DNA from 2 places in the Leptolyngbya sp. O-77 genome. Region 2 is predicted to be linked to the other one. Evidence: riboswitches for the same ligand, from Rfam matches in the RefSeq annotation. Region 2 holds a riboswitch; the other holds the start of a gene.

Region 1 (12,291 bases), 1.5 Mb from region 2:
CTTGGCTGCATCAAGCATGGTGACAGGTTTGGATGTGCCTCCTGATCGTTGATTTACCAGGAGGTTCGCAATGCGAAATCTAAAATCTGACTGCTCCAGTTTGCTTGCTTCTGATGCTTCACTTCGAGATCGCCTGCCCGTGATCGCGGGCGATCGCCATGAACTAGGCTCCATCCGCCATCTTGCCCTGCCGCGCCATCTGCATCCCAACTATCAGCACTGGCATTGGCTCAGCCGCTGAGCCTGATTCGCAAATCAGGGCCGTAAGCTGAACAATGCTAGTGGGCGATCGCCCTATTCCAGTCCTTCCAGTAGCTCCGTCGGGTCGATGCCGCGCCGCCGCAGTTGCTCCAGGAGGAGCTGGGTGCGCTGGCGTTCGGCAGCGAGTTCTGCTTCTGCCTGGGCTGCGCGTTCTTCAGGCGTGGGGTAGCGATCGCCCGCTTCAGAATACCAGTACAGCCATTCCCGCGTGATGCCTAGGTACGTGCCGCGATCGCGCCCCAGCCCCAGCCCAATTTCCGGCATCCACAGGGGATTGTCGCGCTGGAGCGTGTACACACCGTCTTGCAGGCGGTAGATTTCTAGCGGCGGTTTGCGGCGGCGGCGCGTGGAATAAACGGCGTAGTATTTCACGCCCATCTCAGCATAAAAGGCTTTTTTGCTGCTGTATTCGCCCCGATACTTGCGCGAGACAACCTCCAGCACCAGCACTGGAACGATGTTCTGCTCCTCCCACAGCACATAGCTAAGGCGCAATTCTTCGTCTACAATCCGCTCCACGCCCAGGCTCAAAAAGCCGTCGGGGACGATGGCTGGCTCCTCCGGGTCGTAGTAGATGCCCATGTCTACGCCAAAAAACCAGTCCTGCCGATCGGCCCAGATCTGGGCCAGGATTGCTTTCAACAAACCGGGCATCAGGTCTTGGAGTTCGTTATCCACGGGCGTTTCGTCGGAGTCGGGCAGTTCTTCGGACGAGGGCAGGCAGAGGCGCGGATCGTAGAACTTAAGCATGGCAGCGGAGTGAGAGCAACAGCGCGAGGGGCTTGAGAGCGCGTGACTTGATTCTAGCGGCTGAGAAACGGTCGCTCAATGATAGAATGCTTCTCAAGCTAGGGGTGCCTGCCTTGTCTGAATCAAGACATGAATCAAGACAGAGCGGGCTGAGATTACACCCTTGGAACCTGAGACTGGGTTATGCCAGCGGAGGGAAGCGAGGTTTGCATCGACGACATCCGAAGGGTTGGCAGAATTAGGTGAGTGAAATGGGTGGGGGCGATCGCCCTCTACCCTACCCCAAGCTGCCCTCCAATCTATTCACGTCACCGTTCGCGATCGCGTCTTCAACATCAGTCCGGTCAATTCGCGCAAGCATCCGAGTTGCATTCACGAGGGCTTGCGTAAATCCTGGCAAAAACCTGCAAGGACAGACTAGATTCAGCGACACTCGCTTGCAAACAAGCTGCGACAATCCCCAAGACCAAACCAGCCTCTAGCGACTTTACCGAACAATTCCCAGAGGAGGGTTTGAGCATGTCGGTTCAATCTGTGGCACTGCTGGTGACGCTGGCGACGGCGGGCGGGTTTGCCTTGCTGGGGCTGGTGCGGGCTAGCCAGCAGACGATGAGCTTAGAAGATTACATGGTCAGCCGCAATCGGTTTGGCCCGTGGATGTCGTTTGCCACTGTGGTTGCGTCGGCGCTGGGCGTGTGGATTTTGTTTAGTCCGCCCCAGGTGGGAGCCAGCAGCGGCATTGCGGGCATCGTTGGCTATTGCCTGGGGTCAGCGGCTCCGCTGGCGCTGTTTACCCAAATCGGCCCGCGCCTGCGCCGAATTTTGCCGCAGGGTCACTCGCTCAACGAGTTTGTGCTGTATCGCTTTGGCAATGCGATGTATCTGCTAGCGCTGGGCGTGATTGTGTTTTATATGTTCATCTACCTGGCGGCAGAACTGACGGCGATCGCCAAAGCGGTGCAAATCCTAGCAGACGTGCCCCTCGGCTGGACGGCGCTGGTGGTCATCGCCGCAACGTTCGTCTACACCACCTACGGCGGCTTGGGCGCAACGATTTTCACCGACGCGATCCAGTTTGCGGTGATGGTGCCGCTGCTGCTAATCAGCTTTGGGGTAGCGCTGGTGGCGATGGGCGGCTGGGAAGCGGCACTGCAACCCGTGCGGCTGAATGCACCCCAGTTACTCTCGCTGGGAAATATAGACGGCATCAAGTTTGGCGCAACCCTGGTGCTGGCAATTGTTGCTGCTGAGGTGTTTAACCAGGCAAACTGGCAGCGGGTCTACGCCAGCCGCACCGACAAGACCGTACAGCAATCGTTTCTGGGTTCCGCCGTGATCATTCTGCCGCTGCTGATGGTAGCGGGGGCGCTGGGGCTGCTGGCGGCCAGCTTGGGCTTCACGGACGATCGCGCTTTCTTTTCTCTGTTGCAGCAGCTTGCTTTGCCGCTGTGGTTCACGGTGCTGGTGCTGGTGCTGGCGCTGGCGCTGGTGATGAGTACGCTGTCTTCTTTGCTGAATGGCATTGCCAGCGTGTTTACCATTGACTTGATTCGCCTGTTTCCGCAAATGCAGACCAGCGGACTGCTGCGAGCGTCGCGGCTGCTAACGGTGGCAGTGGGGCTTCCGGCGATCGCCATCGCAGCGCGGGGCTTCGACGTGCTGTATCTGTTTCTGCTGGCGGATCTGGTCTGCGCCGGAGCCCTGTTTCCGGTCGTTTGGGGCCTCTACTCTCGCCGCATCACAGGCAAAACGGCGTTCCTCAGCGCGATCGCAGGCATCGGCGCGGGTGCCCTGTTTTTCCCAAAGCCCGACTTTTCGCCCTGGAACAGTCTGCCCTTTGCGGGCGACCTGCTGGTGAGCTTTGCCGTGGCGATCGCCGTTTCTGCTGGAATAGCCCTCCTTGGAAGTGCGATCGCCCCTCGTGCGGCACAATTTGATTTTGCCACCCTGGGCGATCGTAGCCGCGCCTACGCCGCTCTCGCACCCGATCAGATTAACATCAGCAAGTAGGGGCTTCCAGCAATTCTTGATTTTGGATTTGTAATTTTTGGATTTGTAATTTTTAAACTGCCAGTCAAGCATCTGTACCCCAAGCCTCCACGACCTCAGCCCTGCACTACGCCGACCCCCCTAAATGGACTGGAACCTCATCATCGACCTCTGCATCGGCATCGGCCTCAGCGCGGCGGCTGGCTTTCGGCTGCTGGTTCCGTTTTTGGTGCTGAGCATGGCGGCGCTATTTGGGCATTTCCCCGTCACGCCCGATTTGCAGTGGGTGGATTCGTTCCCAGCCCTCCTGACGCTGGGCGTGGCGGTGCTGGTGGAGGTGATCGCCTACTTTGTGCCCTGGCTGGATACGCTGCTGGATTTGGTTGCCTTTCCCGCGTCGATTATTGCGGGGACACTGCTGACGGCGGCGTTCTCCAGCGGGCTAGACCCGTTTTTGGGGTGGAGTTTGGCGATTTTGGCGGGGGGTGGTGCGGCCGGCGCAATGCGGGGGCTGTCGGGGTTTTCGCGGCAGTTAACCACAATCTTCACAGGCGGACTGGCGAATTTTTTGATTACGTCGCTGGAAATCCTGATCGCGGTGGTGCTGTCGGTGCTGGCGATCGCCCTTCCGGGCGCAGCGATCGGCTTGCTCCTAGGACTGTTGGGGCTATTGGGGCGGCTATGGCTGCGAGTGCGGACAGGGCTGCTGGGACAGCCCGCGACGGAATTACCTGCGCCTGATTCCGACATGCTGCCCCCGTCCACCTGAAGCGACTGCTAAAACACGCTGCTAAATCACCAGGATATTCGTCGCCGCTAGCGCCGCGCCAATGGGGAGTTGAGCAATCTGCACCTGGGGAGCGCTGCCGCTGCCGTCGGGGTCAAAGAACAGGTTGCCCGTGCTGCGGTCGTAAATGAAGCGATCGCCTTCTCGAACGGCCCGCGTGCCTTGGCGTAGAAGCGTTGTGGGCAATGTCCCTGCTAAATCTGCGAGATTAAACTCGGCGGCGGGAACCCGCAGCACATCTTCACCGGGGCGAAAGTCAATCAGCGTGTCCAGTCCGTCGCTGCGGGTGGTAGATAGGTCAAAGGAGTCGCGACCTGCGCCGCCAGTCAGCGTGTCACGTCCTACGCCACCCACCAGCAGGTCGTTCCCCGCATTGCCGATCAGCACGTCATTTCCGGCTTCCCCTTTGAGCGTGTCATTCCCGCCCTCGCCGCGCAGGGTGTCGCCGCCGCCCCCCCCCAAGAGCAGGTTATCGGCTCCATTGCCAATGATCAGATTGCTCAGCCCATTGCCGCGCCCCGTGAGGGCATCGCCGCTGAGAGTGAGGTTTTCTACAGGATTGCCCAGCACCCAACTCACTAGAGCGATGATCGTATCAGCTCCTGCCCTGAGCAGTTCGATGACCCCATCGCCGAGGCTGGCTACGACATAGGTATCGTTGCCGCGACCGCCCTCCAGCGTGTCGTTGCCGCTGCCCCCATCCATCCAGTCGTGTCCGTCGAAGCCGCGCATCCGGTCGTGGCCGCCCATGCCCCTCAGCATGTTGCTGCGGGAATTGCCCAACATCCCGTTACGCAGTGCGTTGCCGATGCCCTCTAGCGCTGTGCCCTTCAGCGTCAGGTTTTCTACAGGGTCGGGCAGAGTGTAGCTGATGCTGGCTTCCACAGTGTCGATGCCGCCGTCGGCTTGCTCAATCACGCGATCGCCCGCATGATCCACCCTGTAGGTATCATTGCCCTTGCCGCCGACTAGCTCATCGGCCCCAGGGCCCCCGTCGAGGCGATCGCCCCCATCGTGCCCCATCAGCGTATCGTCGCCCGCACCACCCATCAGCGTGTCGCTGCCGTCGCCGCCGATTAACCGATCGTTGCCGTCGGTTCCCGCTAGGTTCAGCGGGTCAGACGGGCGGGGTGGTTCTGGCGACACAGTGCCCAAGTCTGGTTCTGCCCACCAGCGGGGATTGGCGCTCATGAAGGCTTGCAGGGCGGTATATTTGGGCGCATCGGTCTGATAAAGGCTCTCCATCATGCCCCAACTGCCCCATTTGCTGGGGCGGGCAATATCGACGAAATGATTGAACAGCGTGCCGCCTGACTCTTTCCAGCCGTCGAGCAGTTGTTGATAGAGTTCACCCATTTCGGGGCGACGGTTGAGCGCAATGAAAAACTCGGTCAACTGCGCGTCGTTTTCGATGCCCGACGTGCCGACGATGTGCTGCCCGCCTTCGTAGGCCACCAGTTGCAAATTGTGGCGCTTGGCCACGTCGGCATGGTACTTAAATAGGGCGATCGTGTCTTTGACGGAATCTTTGCTGTCGCCCAGCAGGCCGCCCTCGCGGAGGTGCTGAAAGGCTTTGGCAAAGCCGCCGTCGGGTTCCGAGAGCCAAGAGCGCACCGTGTTGGCGTGGGTGGGGCTGCCCAGATTGTTGCCAAAGTAGCCCGTAACGGCGTAGGCATCGACGGCTTTCCAGGCGGGTTCGTTGCCCTCAGCAACCCAGGCGGGCGTGTTTAGCGCATAGGTTTCTAGCCCCTTCCAGCCCGTTTGCGTAGCCAGCACAGCGATGACGCGATCTTGCGCTGCAAGGCGATTGCCACCGCTCTTTTCTGCAAAGGTGTCCTTCCAGATCTTGGCGGTCTGCGCCGCCCTCATGCCGTACCACTGCATCCAGCCGCCCTGCACGTCTTTGCCCCAGCGGGCTTCGGCCTGCGCCTGGGCATAGTGGGCCTGCTCAAACTGCCAGTTCCACACCTCGTTGGAAAATTCCACATACACTCGCAGGTTGGGGTCGAGATGGTCGCGCACGTAGGCGGCGAAGTTGGCGATGTATTCATCCGTTGCCTGGTGCGGCATGTTGAACCAGGGCGACACCTGCATTTCATTCGCCAGGGCCACCATTGTTTCCACCGATGCGCCCTTCCAGGCCCAGCTTGCGTCGGTCGGTTTGGGGCGATCGCGCCACTCGCGCTGGGTGGAATCGTTGGTCTCCATCCAGTCCATAAACCGCAGCGTGCCAAAGTTGCGAATCCGCTCCTGGAACGTGGGGTTAAAAATCAAACCCTGCGCCACCAAGGGCAGGTCATCTTCGTGATAAACGCGGATGTTTCGCAGGTAGTCGCCCGTTTTCTGCGGGTCGGTCGCGGTGATCGAGAGCAGAATGCCCGCGTCTTTGGCGGGATCGACCTGGATTACGTCGCGGCCGGGCCGGGACAGGTTCTCTAGTTTTGCGGCGTTAAAACCATATTCCAGCGTGCCCTGCCCGTCATACATCACCACATAGTGACCGGGGCGATAGGCTCCGGGGATGTCGCGCAGCAGCAGCGTGCTGAGCTTGGTGTAGGTCGTGCCGTTGGCGGCAGTGGGCAGACGGGTGGGCCAGCCGTGGGCATCCAGATTGAGCACTGTTTCACGGGTGTCCCAGACCTGTTCAGTTTGCGGAATCCAGGCGCGAGCGGTTTTGAACAGATCCAGAAACGGAAGCTGGGGCGAAAAGTCGTTGATGCTGGTTAGACCGATGCCGAGCGATCGCTCTATAGATCGCCCTGTGATTGACCGCTCCTCCTCCAAACGTGCTGTTGGCAAACGTGCTGTTGGCATGAATGCAATCCTCCCAGACTGTCGTAAAGCTGGCTGCAAGCGGATGCGACAGGACGCGGGCCTTGACCCATCACCCTTCCCACCCGCTGACCCCTGAGAGCCAATCTCTAGTACTGACCCCCTTGCCGAAATCCGGGCGGACGACCGGAGAACTGCATAAATTCGGCAAAATACCGGAGATGAGAAACCCTGACAATACAAAGTGTGCGGTGCTGCTTTAGACAAAGACCTCCGAAAACTTTGGGAACTGGATTTTTCACCTAAAATGCTAGGGGCGATCGCCCAACCCCTTATCAGAAAATGGCTTCGGCTCTCTGCGCGACTCTTTAAGAAGACTTCACACCTGTTAATCTCCGCGTCTGTAGGTTGCTAACCTCACAGTTGCTTGATGTTCAAAGCCGAGTGAGCTTACAGAACCGCATTACTCTTTGGCGGAGGCATCCCATTGTCTGCGTCAAACCACACAGACAAGAGCGATCGCCCAAATGCGGATTTGCTCGATTTCTCAAAAATTTCCTGAATTATTCGCAAAATTATCCCAGCTTGATGAAGCCGAGTCTGCTGATTGCAGCAGGTCACAAAGATTACGGAGGAGCCTGATGGGGAAAATGCGATCCAAAACTGCGACTTGCAAACTCCGAATCAGGGCGTGGGCATGGGCGAGGGAGTTCCAGTAGGCGCGGCTTCTGTGGGTGAAACGCGGGCGGCAGGAGCTTTCGGGGAGTGGTTGGTGAATTGGGAGCGAACGGATCGAGGGGAACGGGGCAATCATCGTGGGCGATCGCCCCATCGGGCATCGTCGTGCGGCAAAGAATCGCCCCGTCCAGCTTTGCGCCGTTCAAGCTCGCCCCCGTTAGATTTGCGTCGGTCAGGTTCGCCCCCGTCAGGTCAGAGCGCCGTAGGTTGGCCGATTGCAGGTTTGCCCGTTGCAGGGTCGCCCCTGGCAGTTGGGCCCGCCCCAGATTGGCCCGCAGCAGACTGGCTGCCGTCAGGTTTGCCTCACTCAAGTTGGCTGCCGTCAGGTCAGTATCATTGAGTGCAGTCTGTTGCAGCCTGGCGCGGCGCATGTCGGTGCGGGTCAGGTTGGCCCGCGACAGGTTGGCATTGCGAAGCCGCGCATCCTTGAGTCGTGCATTGCCCAAGTAAGCCCGCCGCATATCGGCATTTCGAGCATCCACGCCGGTCAAGTTGGCCTCGCCCAAGTTGGCCCCAACCAAGTAGGCTCGGTTGAGCGTGGCTGCCCGCAAATTTGCCCGACTAAAAATCGCTTCCCCCAGATAGGCCGCATTGAGCCGGGCCCGCTCTAGGTCGGCATCCCCTAGATAAGCCCGCCGCAGGTCGGCTTCTTCTAGTCGCGCGTCCATCAACACGGCTCCACCCAGCGTCGCATCTGTCAGCAGCCCCTTCCGCAGATCGGCTCTGTCCAGGGCGGCTCTGGTCAGGTTGGCACTACTCAGGTTTGCCCGCTTCAGGTCAGCCCCGCGCATCAAGACATCCTGGAGGTTGGCATATTGTAGGTCTACTTCATCGAGTTCTGCATTATTCAGCCTGACGCGCTCCAGGTCACAACTGACGCAGGCTTTCGTCCGCAAGAGCTGGTTCACTCGCCCGGCCTTTGCGGCATTGCCCATACGAACCAATCCCACGGCGGTGACCAGCGATCCCAAAAAGACGGCGACCGTTAGCAGCGCCATGATATCTTTTCGATCCATAGCAGGAAAAAGGGAAGAAATTGGCTTTAGCACGGAACTCTAGGCCCCTAGCAATCGATCAAACACCTCCAGCCTAACCGATGAGGGATTGCCCGCTTGCGCCTCTTGCGGGAATCATTCACGCTAGAACACGAACGGGGGGCTATTCATATTACATCCCCCATCACACCACCCATTACAACACTATGGCCGACTATCACGAGCGTCGCAGGCTGATTCGCGAAAGCTTGAAAATTCAGCCCCTCAGCCACGGACAGGTCTATACCTACACGGTGGGCGTGCGATCGCAGCCAGAGATTTCTCCTGAACGCTATGCGGAGTTGCGCTGGAGCCTGGAGAATCACAAGAGTAATTTGATCCCCATTGTGGTGCGCCGCACCGATAGCCTCGGCGATGAAAAGGAATACGAAGCGATTTACGGAGCCGATTGGGTTAAGGTTGCGGAGGAGATGGGCATTGAGACGCTGTGGGCATGGGTGTTTGACTTGAGCGATGAAGAGGTGAAGGTGACGCAAGCTGAATTCGCCATGTTGCTAGACACTTCTCTAGCCACTCCTCCAGACACCTCCGCCGATAACCCTGCCTCGCCCCTTCAAGCAGCGGCTGAACCTCAAGAATCCGCCCCGATGTATTCCAGTTCTACGCCCCAGTCAATCGTATCTGCGTCTGATCTGATGCTGGAAACGCTGATGCGATCGCTCAGTTCTATGCTCGATCAAAAGCTGAATCAAACGCTTGATCAAAAGCTGGATCAAACGCTGGCGCGGCTGTCGAGTTTGGTGGGTGCTGGGGAATGGGGGTGGAGGGGGCGATCGCCCTCCTAGAAAACAAGCTAGACCTTTTGGAAAGACGGCTCAACCACCTCACCGATGCGATTTCCAACCTCACCCACAGCGTAGAAAGCCTCAAGCAACGTCCCGCTGCCTCGCGCTCTACGGGTAGAAAGACCGTCGATCTCAGCGATCTTGCAGCTAGGCTCAAACAATTCCGCCAAGACCCCAGTTCTGTGCCCGCGGCCCAGCTAAAAGCCGACCTAAATCAAAAGCAGGTGACAAAAGATTGTCTTCTCGCCTGGGCTGAGGAATTAGGAATCACTGTTCCTAAAAAAATAAACAAGCCACCATTGATTGAGCGTCTACTGGCTCTCTAGGTCTGGTTACTAGTCAACATTCCAAACGAAAATATTGGGCAGTTGTTATGACCCACAGACGACTGTAGCGATTAGCCATTCAAGGGCCAATTGCTGCATAGAATGCTGCCAGGGATTTGCGCTTTTATTCGTTCATCCTTGTGAACTGGAGATAAATCAGCAGCAGCGTGACGAGCAGCAGCAGGGTCGCCGCCGCCGCCGCATAGCCAAAATCAAACTGGGCGAAGGCTTCGGTGTAGACGTAATAGACCAGTAGGTTCGTGGTATTCAGCGGGCCGCCGCCTGTGATCACGTAGGGCTGCTCGAAGCTGCGGAGCGTGAAGAGGGTCGTTGTGACAATGGCAAAGATCAGAGTCGGTCGCAGTCCGGGGAGTGTAATGTGCCAAAACTGCTGCCAGTCATTGGCTCCGTCTAGCTCGGCGGCTTCGTAGCGGCTTTGGGGAATGGTTTGCAGCCCTGCTAAAAAAACGACGAGGTTAAATCCAAGCTGCTTCCAAATGCTGAACAAAATTAGCACGGGCATGGCCCAAGTAGTGCTGCCCAGCCACGGAATTGGATCAACCCCCAGCCAGCCCAGCGCCGCATTGACGGGGCCGTCGGTTTGAAATAGCCAGCGCCAGCCCAGACCTACGGCGACCAAAGACGTAATCGAAGGGATGAAATAGGCCGCTCGCAGCCAGTCCCGAAACTTCACGGCTCGATTTAGCAACACAGCCAATCCAAGCGGCAAGACCAAGCTGGGCAGGACGGTTGCCACGGTGAAGTAAACCGTATTGCCCAAGACCTGCCAGAAATCGGGCGTAGCCAGCAAGCGTTCGTAGTTTCCTAAACCCACCCAATGCACGCCGCTGCGAGTGAAGCTGCCCTGGGTCAGGCTGAGATAGGCGAGATAGGCAATCGGGAAAAATACAAAAACGCCTAAAAACGTCAGCGCTGGGGCGAGAAACAGCCATGCAGTGAGGGTATCCTGTGAAGGGCGATCGCCCCCACCGGGCCTTTGAAACCTTGGGGACATCAGAAGCCGTCGTGGTCTATTAAATGCTTCACAATGCCAGAGATCACCTGCTTCACAGCGGGTTCGCTGGCGGTGTAATTAATGGCGACCGAAATGACGTAGCGTTTGCCCTTGATGTTCACGCCGACGGTCGTGCCCAGTACGCTGGAGTTTTGCCCCGTTTTTTCGCCAATCCACACAGCGGGTCGCCGAATGGCCTCATAGCCCAATTCCCAGTCGTACTGGTTTACGAGTCCTTCCAAAATCAGGTCTGCACCGGGGACTTCATTGTTATAGACGCTCACCATCATGTCGGTGAGTTCGTCCATGTTGATTTCGTTGGGCACGCCGCCCATGTTGGCAGTAGGGTAGGTGTAGTTACCAACGAGCTTGGTGCTAACGCGGGTGTATTCGTAGCCGCGATCGCGCAGGGTTTGGTTAATCGCTTCCCAGCCCACGTAGTCAATGAGTTGATTCGTGGCGATGTTGCTGCTGTGGGTAATCATTTGCAGAAGCACCTGCCGAATCGGGTACTCCGTGCCGACCCAGATCTTGGCTGCGTCTTCCGTGTAGTTGCTGCGGTCGATGAAAATTGGCGTGTTGGGGTCGATCTTTTCGCGGGTCAGCTTTTCCATTGTGGCGATCGCCAGCGGCACCTTGATCAGGCTGGCGGGGCTGGCGGGTGGCTCTTTGCCCTGATAGCGGCGACACTCGCGCTCTAGCGTGCAGACCGTGACATGAACGCGAGCGCCCATGCCTGTGCTGTCGGCGATCGCCTTCAGGAACCCGGAGCGGGCAGTGTCGTATTCGTAGGCCACCACGCTCAAGATGCCCTCATATTCCTTCAGCTTCTTGGCAGCCTGTTCCCCCACAAATGAATCGGCGGACACTTCCCGCAGCGAATCGGTTGCAGATTTCCAGAGCTGATAGCGCTTGGCAATGGTTTCCTCGGTTTGGTCTGGCTGTTGCTTCAGTTCAACCGCCTGATTTGCCGTGCGGATGGCTTGTTCCCAGCTTGCTTTGGCAGATTCTTCCACGCCAATGCGGATTTCGACCGCTTGCAGCTTTTCTAGCAAGTTTGTGGGGGTAGAGGCCGCTCCTGTTGCCACGGAAACCAGGGTGGGCGGCTGGTTCTCGATGTCTTGCTGGAGGCGATCGCGGATTTCGTATAGCTCTGCCAGCGACTTGGCTTCAGAAATGAGAGATTCCCCCTCTTCGGAGGGACGCTCCAGCACGGGTGTCAGGGCTGGATAAGAATGAACCAGGACAGATCCTGCCATGACTCCGACTGCGCTGATGGGTGCAACGAGGGCATACCACCACCAGCGATGCGCCACTGATTTCATGATTGCGACCACGGATTCACTCCTCACCACGCAAGACCAGATGCGTATCCATCAGTGAAACTTTGAAGTTCGACGAGGGAAGTTCGACGAAGTTCGACTTTGAACAAGCAACTCTGTAACTGAACTTAATTAAAGTTAAATAATAAGACCATTCTCCGTATTTGAATGGTGCAGTGTGACGCAATCTGGCAAGAAGTTGTGGCGGAAGCAGCTGCCCAGGGCATTGCGGTCAGACCACTAGGCCAGTTCAAGTATATGGCTTGCGGATTAAACCGGAACGCTCCAGTAGATAGACGTTGGGGCACTGGGGAATAGAGGGCGCAAAGCCATAGGAGGTCAGGGTGGCTCGGCTTGGGTGGGGCGATCGCCAAAAAGCGTCTGGAAATCGTCTAGAGTGAGGGTTGGAGTTTTTTGCCATCTGCTCCGATTGCCGTCTACGCACCGCGTTTCCGTTTCATTTTGAGGTTCTCCAATGGCATCCATCCGTG
Region 2 (12,291 bases):
GTTGCAGACTGGCATTCAGTCTTCTGCCCATGCCGAGTTTGTGCAGCAGTTGGCAGCGCGGCGCAGCAAACAGATTTAGGAGATGCTGCTTCAGGAAACTCTGCTTTAGAAGACTCTGCGCCAGGGAACCCGATTAGGGAACCACATGGACTGGCGTACCCACCTGCACCATTTCAAATAGGGCAATCACATCATCGTTATACATGCGGATGCAGCCGTGGGAGGCAGCACGTCCAATCGTCTCCTCGTTGGGCGTGCCGTGAAAGCCGATGGTATTTTTCCCATCTGTCCAGAAGCCGATCCAGCGGACTCCCAGCGGGTTGCCATTTCCGGGCGGCACGATTTCGCCCGTAAACGGATGCTGCCAGGTGGGGTGTTCCACCATGCTGATGACCTCGTAGCGACCCGTTGGTGTTTCCCAGCCCGCCCGCCCCACGGCAATGCGAAAGCTGGTTTTCACCCGCTCCTCTTCGTACACATACACACGGCGATCGCTCAGATCGACCACCAGCGACAGGGGCGATCGCCCTTCTGGCTCTGGCACAAACGACTCAGCAGCGCCCAAGTCGAGGACATCGGGCCAGGTCACGGCGGGCGCACCGGGGATGGTGCTGGGCGGCGGCGAAACAGGCGCTACGACGGGTTCAGTTCGCAGCGACCCCCACTCGACCAAGCTCCCCGGATTGGCGATCGCCGGACGTAGCCCCACCAGACCTACTATTGCCGGAGAAACCAGCCCCGCCGCAAACTGTATTGCTAACCGCCTCGCTGACCGCCTTGCTAATTGCCGAACGCCACGCACCAGCACCACCGCCTCCCCACGCAAAAGCTGAGCCTAGTATAGCCCAGGGGTTGAGCGTGGAAAGTCGTAGAGGATTGGCGCAGGAGAGACACAACGCCAACCCTCTATCCCCTTCATCGCCCTATCGCAGGCTCCTTTGCCAGGAATTTTTCCAACTCCGTCAACGCTTCCGCATCCACCTTGGTCTGCATCGGGCAAAACTTCGGCCCGCACATCGAGCAAAACTCTGCGGTTTTGTAAATGTCGGCGGGCAGGGTTTCGTCGTGATACTCGCGGGCGCGTTCTGGATCGAGCGACAGTTCAAATTGGCGATTCCAGTCGAAGTGGTAGCGGGCGCGAGAAAGCTCATCGTCGCGATCGCGGGCATGGGGGCGATGGCGGGCGATATCAGCGGCGTGGGCAGCGATTTTGTAGGCAATCAGCCCGTTTCGCACGTCTTCTGCATTGGGCAGCCCCAAATGCTCCTTCGGCGTGACGTAGCAAAGCATCGCTGTACCATGCCATCCCGCCAGCGCTGCGCCAATCGCCGAGGTGATGTGGTCGTATCCGGGTGCAATGTCGGTGACGAGCGGCCCCAAGACGTAAAACGGTGCTTCGGAGCATTCCTCCATCTGCTTTTTCACGTTAAATTCGATTTGATCCATCGGGACATGGCCCGGGCCTTCCACCATCACTTGCACGTCCGATTCCCATGCTTTGCGCGTGAGATGACCGAGCGTTTTCAGTTCCGCAAGCTGGGCCGCATCCGATGCATCGTGCAGGCAACCGGGACGCAACGAGTCGCCCAAGCTGAAGGATACGTCGTACTTTTTGAAAATTTCGATGATGTCCCGAAAGTGCGTATAGAGCGGGTTTTGCTGGTGGTGCGCCAGCATCCAGCGGGCGATGATGCCGCCGCCGCGAGAGACGATTCCCGTGAGGCGATCGCGCACCAGCGGCAAATGCTCAATCAAAATTCCTGCATGAATCGTCATGTAGTCCACACCCTGCTGTGCGTGCGTCTCGATGACGTGCAAAAAGTCGTCGGGGGTCAGCTTTTCAATATTGCCGTGGACGCTCTCTAGCGCCTGATAAATCGGCACCGTGCCGATGGGCACAGGCGACGCAGCGATAATCGCCGATCGGATGGCATCCAGATCGCCGCCGCCCGTAGACAAGTCCATCACCGTGTCTGCACCGTATTTCACCGCCAGTTTCAGCTTGTCCACTTCTTCTTGCAAACTGGAAGAGTTGGGCGACGCGCCAATATTGGCATTCACCTTGCATCGCGTGGCAATGCCAATGCCCATCGGCTCCAGGTTCACATGATTGATATTGGCAGGGATGATCAGCCGTCCCCGCGCCACTTCCGAGCGAATCAGCTCCACAGGCAACTGCTCACGCTCCGCCACAAACTGCATTTCTTCCGTCACAACGCCTTGTCGAGCAAAGTGCATTTGAGACACGTTGCTCTGTCCGCGTCGCTTGGCGACCCAGGATGCTCTCATATTTGGTTCCTCAGATAAACAGCTTCCCTCCGCTGGTGCTAACCAGTCTCAGGTTCTCAGGGTGTAATCTCAGCCTGAACCGCTCAGGCACCCCTAGCTGCGTTTGTTATACCATCCCTGGCAGGAGAATCCAAGCAACCGATTGCAAAACAGAGGAATTCTTTGCAAAACGTTCGATGCAAAACGTTCGATCGCAGGTGTTCAGTCCTGGTCGCGTCTGGTTCTGGTCGCCTAGTTCTGTTCACCCAACTGGGCTTGCTCCATGCTGTCCAGCAGCGGGCTATTCCGCAACATGGAAGATTGGGCCAGCCGCTGACTGTCTGCCACAAGGACTGCGCCTGCTTCGCCAGCCTCATCTCCGCCACAGGCAACGGCCCGCAGTTTGGCATAAAACGCCGACGCTTCAATGCGGGGAATAATCGGCACGTACTGATGGATTGGGTTCTGGGCCACACTGCCCCGCCCCCACCAGCCGAAAGAATCTTCGTCTTTGGTTGGGCCCGATGCGTCTGATTGATCGTCGTCTGCCGCAGACACACTGCTCGACTGCGAAGCCGGTTGAGGGTCTGATTGATACGCTGATTGGAGGTCTGATTGGGAGCCTGAAACGGGGGGGGCTGCAATCGACTCAGGACGATCAGCAGGTGTTTCAGCATTTACAGATCTCCTCTCACCGCTAATCTCATCCAGTGCAGCTTCCGATGAAAGGGCGGGGCTGGACTGGTTCTGGCGATCGGGCGTTTGAGAAGCAGGCAACTGAGACACGGGGGCAGGTGAAACCGAAGCACCTGCTGACGATGCCACTGCAAATCCACCGAATCGACCGCTCACCACTCGCTCAAAATCCGGCGTGTAGTGAAGAATAGGCTGCCCGCGCCGCCGCCACACGGCCAAGATCTGCCCCACCGACACAGCTCGGTAGCGTCCTTGATAGAGCGCTTCCACGATGGCTGCCCGAATCCAATGGGCCGGATGGTTCACCGCCCAATAGCTCACCAAGTAATCCGCCGCGAAGCCGTCCATGTCGAACCCGTAGCTGTTGAGCAATGCCACGGCATCCAGAATGGCGGGATCGTGGGCTGAATGGGTCATAACGGTTTAGTAGGGTTCGTATCGTCGAGCAATGTTGCCAAGAAATTAGCTAAAGCGAGGATTATAGCTTGCTTACACCATATCCCAAGAAACAAAATGACGCATCTATCTTGCAATAGTCGGCAATGTTATTGGCTGGTCATCTGTTTTGTTTGTTTGTTTGTTTGCTGGTCTATGGCGATCGCCTTTATAAACGCCATCCCTGAAAAGTGTTTACAATTCTTAGCGAAACTGTTACATTAATTTACATAGGATTTTTAGGAGATTTGCAATGAGAGGCGTTGTTACCGAAGAACAAGGTAGACAAAATATTTACGCCGTTGAGCCGCAAATGTATGTGGACAGCGAAGTGCGTACAGGCTTCACAGAATATGCTGAAAAGCTCAACGGTCGTCTGGCAATGATTGGATTTGTATCGATGCTGCTCCTAGAAGTTCTCACTCACCAAGGGTTGGTGAGCCTTCTGCAAAGCCTCTAAGGGTTTGGTTAGCAGGTGCGCCCTAAGGTAGCGCTTTAAACCTTAAGCAGCGCTCTAAGCTGAGAGATGGCTTAGGAGAGTCAGGCAGGGATTTTCTGTCTGGCTCTCGTTGTCGTTTTTAGGATGTTTTTTTAGGATGTTTTTGAGACTGCGGGTTCCTGATTATCAAGGCTAGGGCATTTCGGCGATCGCCATCAGAGACAGCACTCTCGGCAATACTGCTTCCGGCTGAATCGGCTTATTGATACAAGCGTCGGCAGCGGCGATCGCGGGTGCAGCATAGGGTGAGGCTTCATCGCTTGCCAGGGCAATCACCTTTAAGTGCCGAGTAAGGGGGCTGTGGCGCAAGTTATGAATCAACTCTGCACCCGCATTTTCGGGCGATTGCACATCAACGATGACGGCATCGGGCTGGAGTAGCTCGATCTGGCTAAAGGCAGTAGACCCCTCCAAGACCCACACCACCTGATAGCCAGCGGCCGTCAGCATGTCGCAGATGATGTTAGCCGTTAGCTCATCATTTTCTACCAGCACCACCCGCCCCAAAATGGTGCGCCCCAGCCCATCCAAGGCCGGAATGGGCGCAGTCGCCTCCGCTGCATCGTCTTTTGAGCGGGTCGGAAGCTGAACCGTAAACACCGACCCCACGCCCACCGTAGAATCGACCATAATCCGCCCGCCGTGCAGATCCACGAGTTGCTTGGTTAGCGCTAGCCCCAAGCCTGTGCCCTGATAGAGCCGCTGGTAGGAGCTATCAAGCTGCTGAAATTTCTGGAAGAGCAAAGGGCGCTGCTGTTCGGGAATGCCGATGCCCGTGTCGATCACCTGGAATATGGCGTGTTGAGGATCGGTCATCACCCGTAGCGTTACCTTGCCGCCCGCGGCAGTAAACTTTACAGCATTGCTGAGCAGATTCAGCAAAATTTGCTTGACCCGATGCGGATCAGCTACAAAGCGATCGCGGCTAGGGTCAACTCGCAAGTCCAAAATTAGCTCCACCCCCTGCTTCATCGCCGTTTCTTCGACTGCCTTCATACTCTGCTGGGCAATCATCGTCAGCGAAAACGGACTCAGCTTTAGCACGGCCCGCCCCGACTCGACTTGTGACAGGTCAAGGATGTCGTTGATGAGTTCTAGCAGGTGCTGCCCGCTGTCGTGAATCGTCTGCAAAAAGCTGCGCTGGCGCGGACTCAGTTCTCCCAAAGACCAGCGCAGCAGCGTTGCAGACATGCCGATAATGGTGGTCAACGGGGTTCTCAGTTCATGGCTAACCGCAGCCAGAAACTCACTCTTGGCACGGTTCGCAGTCTGGGCGGCCAGCACCGCCTCCTGCAAATCGTGGGTACGGGCAACGACCTGCTGCTCCAGCGACGAGCGCTCTGGCAGTAGAACGCGATTTGTCAACAGCGCCACCAGTCGCCGGGTAAATTCCGTTTGGGCGAGTGGGTCGTTAGGCTGGAGGCGATCGCCCGCTGCCTGTAGCTCCGCCATCAGGTCTGCATCCGCCTCACACCCCTTGCTTAGCGTCTGCAAAAAGGTGGCGATCGCCCCCGGCTCAAAGGTCAAATCCACCCGCTGCGATCGCTCAGCAACATCCAAATCGCCAGGCCCGCCAGACACACCACCCTCCTGCGCCCGCCAGCCGCTCAGCAGCACACTAAACGGACGAGACACCAGCACCATAAACTGCTTGCCATCCAGCAGTCGCGCCTGCACTGCTAACGGCAGCGTCGTCGCATTCAACAGCAGCACCTCCCCAGAGGACTGACCGGAGGACTGAACCCACAGCGCCATCTGTTGAAGCAAATCCTGAAGCTGATGCAGTACTGCCAGCGGCAAAATCAGAGAATCAACCGACGGTTCGGGCGTGGGCATATCAGATTGGTGCAGCAGGAACGGAAACATATCTCTCTCCGCTGCCTGGAGACGAGATGCAGGGGACACGATAGGACTCTAGACCAAGGGTTTAACAACCGTTCATTATGGTATCCTGCGAGTCTGCCTGGCCCTGAAAGGCATAAGGATCTTGAAAGATGTTTACCGCAGAGCATAGCTTTTCAACAATACTATGCATCGACTAGCTGCCAGCCCCGGCGGCTGGAATCCCCGACACCGAAGGCGTGATTTTTCTGGAGCAAACGCCCCGCGCCCATCGTCTTTCTTACTGCCGCCGACACAGATATCCAGAGCCTTGCCCATGCCCTGCCCCATCTGCCTACTGGCGTTCCCGTCCTGCGCGTTGCCAGCTTGCTTCAGCTTCAGCAGCAGCTCAGCATCGACACCTACGCTGAAGAAGTCCTCAACAAGGCCCAGGTCATTATTCTGCGCCTGCTGGGTGGACGCGCCTACTGGCCCTACGGGCTAGACGTGCTGAAACAAACCGTTGCCCAAACGGGCGCAACGCTGTTTGTGCTGCCCGGAGACGATCGCCCCGACCCCGACCTGCTTAGCCATTCCACTGCCCCCCTCACCGCGGTTCATCGCCTCTGGCAATACCTCACCGAAGGCGGACAAGAAAACTGGATCAACGCTCTCCTATTTTTGTCTGACGAATACTTTGGGCAGACTTTTAACCCACCGCCCCCCCGACCTGTTCCCAAAATCGGCATATATCCAGGAACAGGGAGCTACAACAAACCCTGCAAGCAGACGTCTGCCCCCCCACCCGCCCCAAACGCCGCCCTCCTCTTCTATCGGGCCCACTACCTGGCGGGTAACACGCAGCCCATTGACACGCTGTGCGAAATGCTCTCCGCGCGGGGAATGCGACCGCTTCCGGTGTTTGTCTCCTCACTGCGCGATCCAGAAGTCCAGGCAGAACTGCTGACGCTGCTCCAGCCGCAGAGCGAAGAACCCGTGCAGGTAGTGCTGAACACGACGAGCTTTTCGCTGGCTCGACTGGAAGACAATGCGCCGGATGTAGATTTGTGGACGCAACTGGATGTGCCTGTGCTTCAGGTGATTCTCAGCGGTGGCACGCGGGAACAGTGGCAGGTGCAAAGCCGGGGGCTGTCGCCGCGCGATGTGGCAATGAATGTGGCGCTGCCAGAGGTAGACGGGCGGATCATCAGCCGGGCTGTGTCGTTCAAAACGGTGCAAACGCGGCATGATGGGTTAGAAACCGATGTGGTGGGCTATGAAGCGGTGGGCGATCGCCTCCAGTTTGTCGCCGATCTGGCCGCCGCCTGGGTGCGCCTTCGCCAAACGCCCCCCGCAGAGCGCCGCGTTGCCCTGATCCTGGCTAACTATCCCACCCGCAACGGCCGCCTCGCCAATGGCGTTGGCCTCGACACCCCCGCCAGCACCGTCGAAATCCTGAAGGCTCTAAAGCAAGCGGGCTACACTCTGGGCGATATTCCCGCCACAGGCGACGACCTGATCCGCCGCCTCACCGCCGGCCCCACCAACGACCCCGAAGCCCAGCACCGCCCCCATTGCCCAATCCCCTTGCGCTGGGCGATTACCAAGCCTATTTCCAAACCCTGCCGCCGACAGTGCAGCAACAACTGGGCGATCGCTGGGGAGACTGCGGGAGTCCTGATTCCCAGGACTGCCTTCCCATTCCCGGCATTCAGCTTGGCAATCTTTTTATCGGTATCCAGCCCAGTCGTGGCTATGACCTTGATCCCAGCCTAAACTACCACGCGCCAGACCTGGAGCCAACCCATGCGTACCTGGCGTTTTATCATTGGGTGCGATCGCACTTTGGGGCCCATGCGATCGTTCATGTGGGCAAGCACGGCAACCTGGAGTGGCTACCCTGGCAAGGGCGTGGCGCTCTCGGCCACCCTGCTATCCCGAAATTGCCCTGGGCCCGCTGCCCCATCTCTATCCCCTTTATCGTCAACGATCCGGGCGAAGGCTCCCAGGCAAAGCGCCCGCGCCCCAGGCGGGTGATTATTGACCACCTGACGCCGCCCCCTCACCCCGCGCCGAACTTTACGGCCCCGCTCCAGCAGCTTGAGACGCTGGTGGATGAATACTACGAGGCGCAAAGCCTTGACCCCATCGCGGCTACCTGTTATCCGCGATCGCCTCCTGACCCTGTTCCAGCAAACCCAGGTTTTGCAGGATTTGGGGGCTAACGGCTGACTCTGCCGATTCTAGGGAAATTGAGGCACTCCTGCCCAACCCTCGACACCTATCTATGCGAACTCAAAGAAGCCCAGATCCGCGATGGGCTGCATATTTTAGGACAATGCCCCCAGCGGACGGCAGTTGCGAGATCTGGTGGTGGCGATCGCCCGCCATCCCACCCCCCCGCTATCCGGGCCTCACACGGGCGATCGCCCAACACTGGCACCTCGACGTTGACCCGCTCACCGCCGATCCCGCCCAGCCCCCTCACGCCTGACCAAATTCACCAGGCGCTCACCGTTCCCAAGCTTGCCCCCAACCCCGCCATCCTTCGAAACGCCGCCGACCTAATCGACCTGATCGAGCAAGAAGCCGCCCTTCAGGTCGATCAAGCAATTGGAGAGCCAGTTGGGGGAACTGTATCATGTCACAGCGCGCTCGGATCACGAAGCCAGTCATCTCCTCCCCTTTGCCCTCCTGCCCTGCCCTCCCGCGCCACCACCCCCCAGGAACTTAGTCACCTGTTGCGGGGGGGCTAGAGGGGCGCTACGTGCCCAGCGGGGCTTCTGGTGCGCCGACGCGGGGGGCGACCCGAAGTGCTGCCGACAGGGCGCAATTTCTACTCGGTGGATATCCGGGCGATTCCCACAGAAAGCGCCTGGGACGTGGGGCGCAGGGCAGCAGAGGCGCTGATCGAGCGCTATACCCAGGAAAACGGCGAATATCCGCAAACGCTGGGGCTGTCGATGTGGGGCACGGCGACCATGCGGACGGGCGGCGACGACCTGGCAGAAGCGCTGGCGCTGCTGGGGCGTGCGTCCGGTGTGGGGATGGCGCGTCGCGGCGCGTGGTAGATTTCGAGGTTTTGCCGGTGTCGCTTTTGGGACGGCCGCGAGTGGATGTGACGCTGCGAATTTCTGGCTTTTTCCGCGATGCGTTTCCCAATCTGATCGATCTGTTTCACCAGGCGGTGACGGTCGTTTCTCAGCTTGATGAGCCGCCCGCAGACAATCCCCTAGCGGCGCGGGTGCGGCAAGAGGCGGCCCAGTGGCAGGCAGCGGGGCTGACCCCAGAGCAGGCAGAAGGGCGATCGCGCTACCGAATTTTTGGCTCGAAGCCAGGAGCCTACGGGGCGGGTCTACAGGGCCTAATCGACGCGCAAAACTGGACAACCGACGCCGACCTGGCCCGCGCCTATATCAATTGGAGCTGCTATGCCTACACAGGACAGGGCGAAGGCAGAGCTGCGCCGGAAGCCTTTGAGTCGCGCCTGAAATCCCTGCAAATCGTGCTGCACAACCAGGACAACCGCGAACACGACCTGCTCGATTCAGACGACTATTATCAGTTTCAGGGCGGCATGACGGTGGCTACCCGCGCCCTCACGGGGCAAACCCCGCAGGTGTATTTCGGTGACCACGCCTTACCCGAAAAGCCTAAAATTCGCACCCTCCGGGAAGAGATCGCCCGTGTCTATCGCTCTCGCGTGGTCAACCCTAAGTGGATCGAGGGCGTGATGCGGCATGGCTATAAGGGTGCCTTCGAGATGGCAGCGACCGTGGATTATCTGTTTGCCTATGATGCAACGACGCGCTGCGTGGCGGACTATATGTATGAAGGCGTGGCGCAAGCCTACGTGCTGGATGAAACAGTGCAGGCGTTCGTGCAGGAAAAAAATCCCTGGGCCCTGCGCGACATGACCGAGCGGCTGCTAGAGGCGCACCAGCGGGGGCTATGGGCGCAGGCTCCGGGGGATATGCTAAATCGACTGAGGGCGATCGCCCTCCAGGCTGAAGCCCACATCGAATCTCGCCTGTAAGTCTCCCGATAAGTCTCCCGAAATATACGCATCCCGAAATGGAAGTCTCTTAAAAACACAGATCTCGCAAAGGAAAATCAGTACACGGTTCTTTAGCGTTGCCATGTGCATTACGCTTTGAGCCGATTTGAAAGCGCTACTATACAGGCAAGCTCTCTAATTTTTTGCCAGCCCTCTCTAAACGCATGACTCCCTTCCGCCGGGTTCTCACGGGCGCGGTCTTGTTCCTGATTACCATCATCGTGGCAACCGCCGGATACATGATCGCGGGCTGGACGTTTCTAGATGCGATTTATCAGGTTGTCATCACGGTCTTTGGCGTTGGCTTTGGCGAAGTGAATCCGATTACAACGCCAGTCCTGCGCCTATTTACCATGCTGGTGATCATTGGCGGCACCTCCTCAGCAGTCTACGCCGTGGGGGGGATTGTGCAGATGATTACCGAGGGAGAAATCAATCGGGCACTGGGAGTCAGACGCATGTTAAAAGCCATTGAAACCCTGGAAAACCACACAATTATTTGCGGCTTTGGGCGCATGGGACAAATCCTGGCGCGGGAGCTGACGGACAAGCAGAAGCCTTTCGTCATTATCGATAACGATGCCGGCCGCGTGGTTGAGGCCCAGGAAATGAGCTATCTGGTAATCAGCGGCAACGCCACCGATGAAGAAGTGCTAGAGCTAGCAGGGATTCGGCGAGCCAGATATCTAGCGACGGTGCTGCCGGATGACGCGGCGAATGTGTTCATCACGCTGACCGCACGGGGTATGAACCCAGCACTATCCATTTTGGCGCGGGGGGAATATCCCAGCACCGAGCGCAAACTCCGGCTTGCGGGCGCAAACCACGTCGTGCTGCCTGCCACCATCTGCGCGATGCGAATGTCCCAAATGATCACGCACCCGGCCTCCCTTGACTTGCTGAACCACAACGACGGCAGCAGTACGCTGAATGAATTGCTGGGAAATCTGGACATGCAGCTCGACGAGTTGCGGGTGTCTCGTGGTTCGGCTCTAATTGGCAGCTTTGTAAAAGATCTGGAAGTGAGGGGGCGCGGGCAGGTCGGCCGCACCTATCTGATTGTGGCCCTGCGACGAGCAGACGGAACCTTGATTATGAATCCTGGTTCCACGGTTGTGCTGCATGAGGATGACACGGTGATTGTGATGGGGCACAGGGGCGACATGCCCAAGTTGGCAGAAGAGTTATCGCTCAAACGGCAAATTCGCTATCGCGGTGCAAAGCTTTAGTCAACGAATGCATTTAATGCGTATTTTAATGCAATCGTTTAATGAAACATTGGGGGCGATCGCCCCAGATCTTCCTGCCCAATTTGTGCTGCATTTCTTAAGAGAATCTAACGTTCTTTCTGACCCATCCGTCTCTAAACTGGCACTCAGATAAGCTTCAAAGATCAGTGAGATGGTTGTTATGTTGTTTCACAGGAAACACTAACACGATGAGGATTAGTAAAAAATGGGCAGTGCTAGCAGGCTTTTTGCTAGCGCTAGTTACGTCAGTCTCAATTAGCTTTGCAAACACCCCATCAGGGTTATCTGAAGCAGAGGCTTTATTGGCTGCTGCCGCACGGGAATCAGGTCGTCCGAGCTATTCTGAAAGCACGGCTGTTAGCTTTAAACCAAGCGAAAACCAAGCGACAATGTGTATCTGAAAAGCGCGTTGGCAGTTGACTTTACGCCGGACAAAGCAACTGTTAAATTGCCGCTTTATCGAGGTCTTTCACCCCAAGGCGAGTCCGTTTATTACATTCTGACTGAGGCTTCCGATTTTGAGGTAGCTAAAAAATTGGGCATCAATTTTGCACCCAAAATGAGGAATGTAATTGGCACTTCGGGGGCGCAATCTGTCACGCTTGAAAACGGAATTATTCGGTTTCGAGGCAACGTCGATTTCTCACCCCGCTACGAAGTAGAACCGGGCAGTCCGTATCCTTTTCCACCCAAAGTGGCGAAGCCTGGGGCGATCGCCGATGCACAATGGTCTTCAATGGCAGTGCTGCCCAGCAATGTGGTACTCAATGCTCAGATGGTTCACAATGCTTCTGGAAGCCACGATCGCCTGGTCGATATTGACCTTGAAAAGCGAACCGCTACGATGTCTATCCTCGACGGGTTTCAGGGTGGGCGGCAGTATTTCTATCACCTGGTCACGGATGTATCGGCAGACGTTCCCTCGGTGCTAGAAAAGGGCGTTTTTGCGCCAGCCCTGGCCAACATCCCCGCCTTTGGCAAATCGCTACCCTCTGACCAATCTGCGCTGTTGGGATTTTCGCCCGTACTCAACGGCATCACTGACACTAGCACGGGTGAGCATCAGGGGTTTGCGGCCTCCCTTGCAAACAATGGCATCGACCCAATCAACGTGTTTCCCTACGCTCCATCCAACGACGATCCCTCAGCTTCTAACAACTACAGCCCGCTGTGGGATGCCCATGTGAGCATGTGGACTGAAAGGGCGATCGCCGAAAACAAAGGCAGACGCATCACCTCGTTTGAGGATCTGGAGGGATTGATCA

The links. Region 2 has a riboswitch for thiamine pyrophosphate ahead of thiC (phosphomethylpyrimidine synthase). Riboswitches for the same ligand answer to the same signal wherever they lie in the genome.
Region 1: it holds a riboswitch for thiamine pyrophosphate, as region 2 does, so the genes downstream of both, O77CONTIG1_RS20750 (sodium:solute symporter family transporter) here and thiC (phosphomethylpyrimidine synthase) in region 2, are expected to answer to the same signal.

Annotation. Positions count from the first base shown of each region.
Region 1 covers NZ_AP017367.1:4,906,407-4,918,697, reverse strand. The annotation lists gene O77CONTIG1_RS24930 (hypothetical protein) at 71-241, shown strand; gene O77CONTIG1_RS20755 (Uma2 family endonuclease) at 295-1,011, opposite strand; TPP riboswitch at 1,102-1,226, shown strand; gene O77CONTIG1_RS20750 (sodium:solute symporter family transporter) at 1,531-3,021, shown strand; gene O77CONTIG1_RS20745 (DUF4126 domain-containing protein) at 3,146-3,769, shown strand; gene O77CONTIG1_RS27265 (calcium-binding protein) at 3,791-6,601, opposite strand; gene O77CONTIG1_RS20735 (pentapeptide repeat-containing protein) at 7,186-8,313, opposite strand; gene O77CONTIG1_RS20730 (hypothetical protein) at 8,499-9,137, shown strand; gene O77CONTIG1_RS20725 (hypothetical protein) at 9,113-9,463, shown strand; gene O77CONTIG1_RS20720 (carbohydrate ABC transporter permease) at 9,588-10,478, opposite strand; gene O77CONTIG1_RS20715 (serine hydrolase) at 10,478-11,815, opposite strand; gene gatA (Asp-tRNA(Asn)/Glu-tRNA(Gln) amidotransferase subunit GatA) at 12,276-12,291, shown strand, end outside.
Region 2 covers NZ_AP017367.1:892,016-904,306, forward strand. The annotation lists gene O77CONTIG1_RS03795 (Uma2 family endonuclease) at 1-79, shown strand, start outside; gene O77CONTIG1_RS25945 (L,D-transpeptidase) at 134-826, opposite strand; gene thiC (phosphomethylpyrimidine synthase) at 916-2,289, opposite strand; TPP riboswitch at 2,297-2,394, opposite strand; gene O77CONTIG1_RS03810 (hypothetical protein) at 2,521-3,381, opposite strand; gene O77CONTIG1_RS03815 (chlorophyll a/b-binding protein) at 3,653-3,859, shown strand; gene O77CONTIG1_RS03820 (hybrid sensor histidine kinase/response regulator) at 4,031-5,803, opposite strand; partial or broken gene O77CONTIG1_RS26605 (cobaltochelatase subunit CobN) at 6,269-7,225, shown strand; partial or broken gene O77CONTIG1_RS28295 (cobaltochelatase subunit CobN) at 7,354-8,022, shown strand; gene O77CONTIG1_RS28300 (hypothetical protein) at 8,058-8,213, shown strand; gene O77CONTIG1_RS28305 (cobaltochelatase subunit CobN) at 8,506-8,790, shown strand; gene O77CONTIG1_RS25960 (cobaltochelatase subunit CobN) at 8,808-9,755, shown strand; gene O77CONTIG1_RS03830 (potassium channel family protein) at 9,941-11,005, shown strand; gene O77CONTIG1_RS03835 (hypothetical protein) at 11,586-12,291, shown strand, end outside.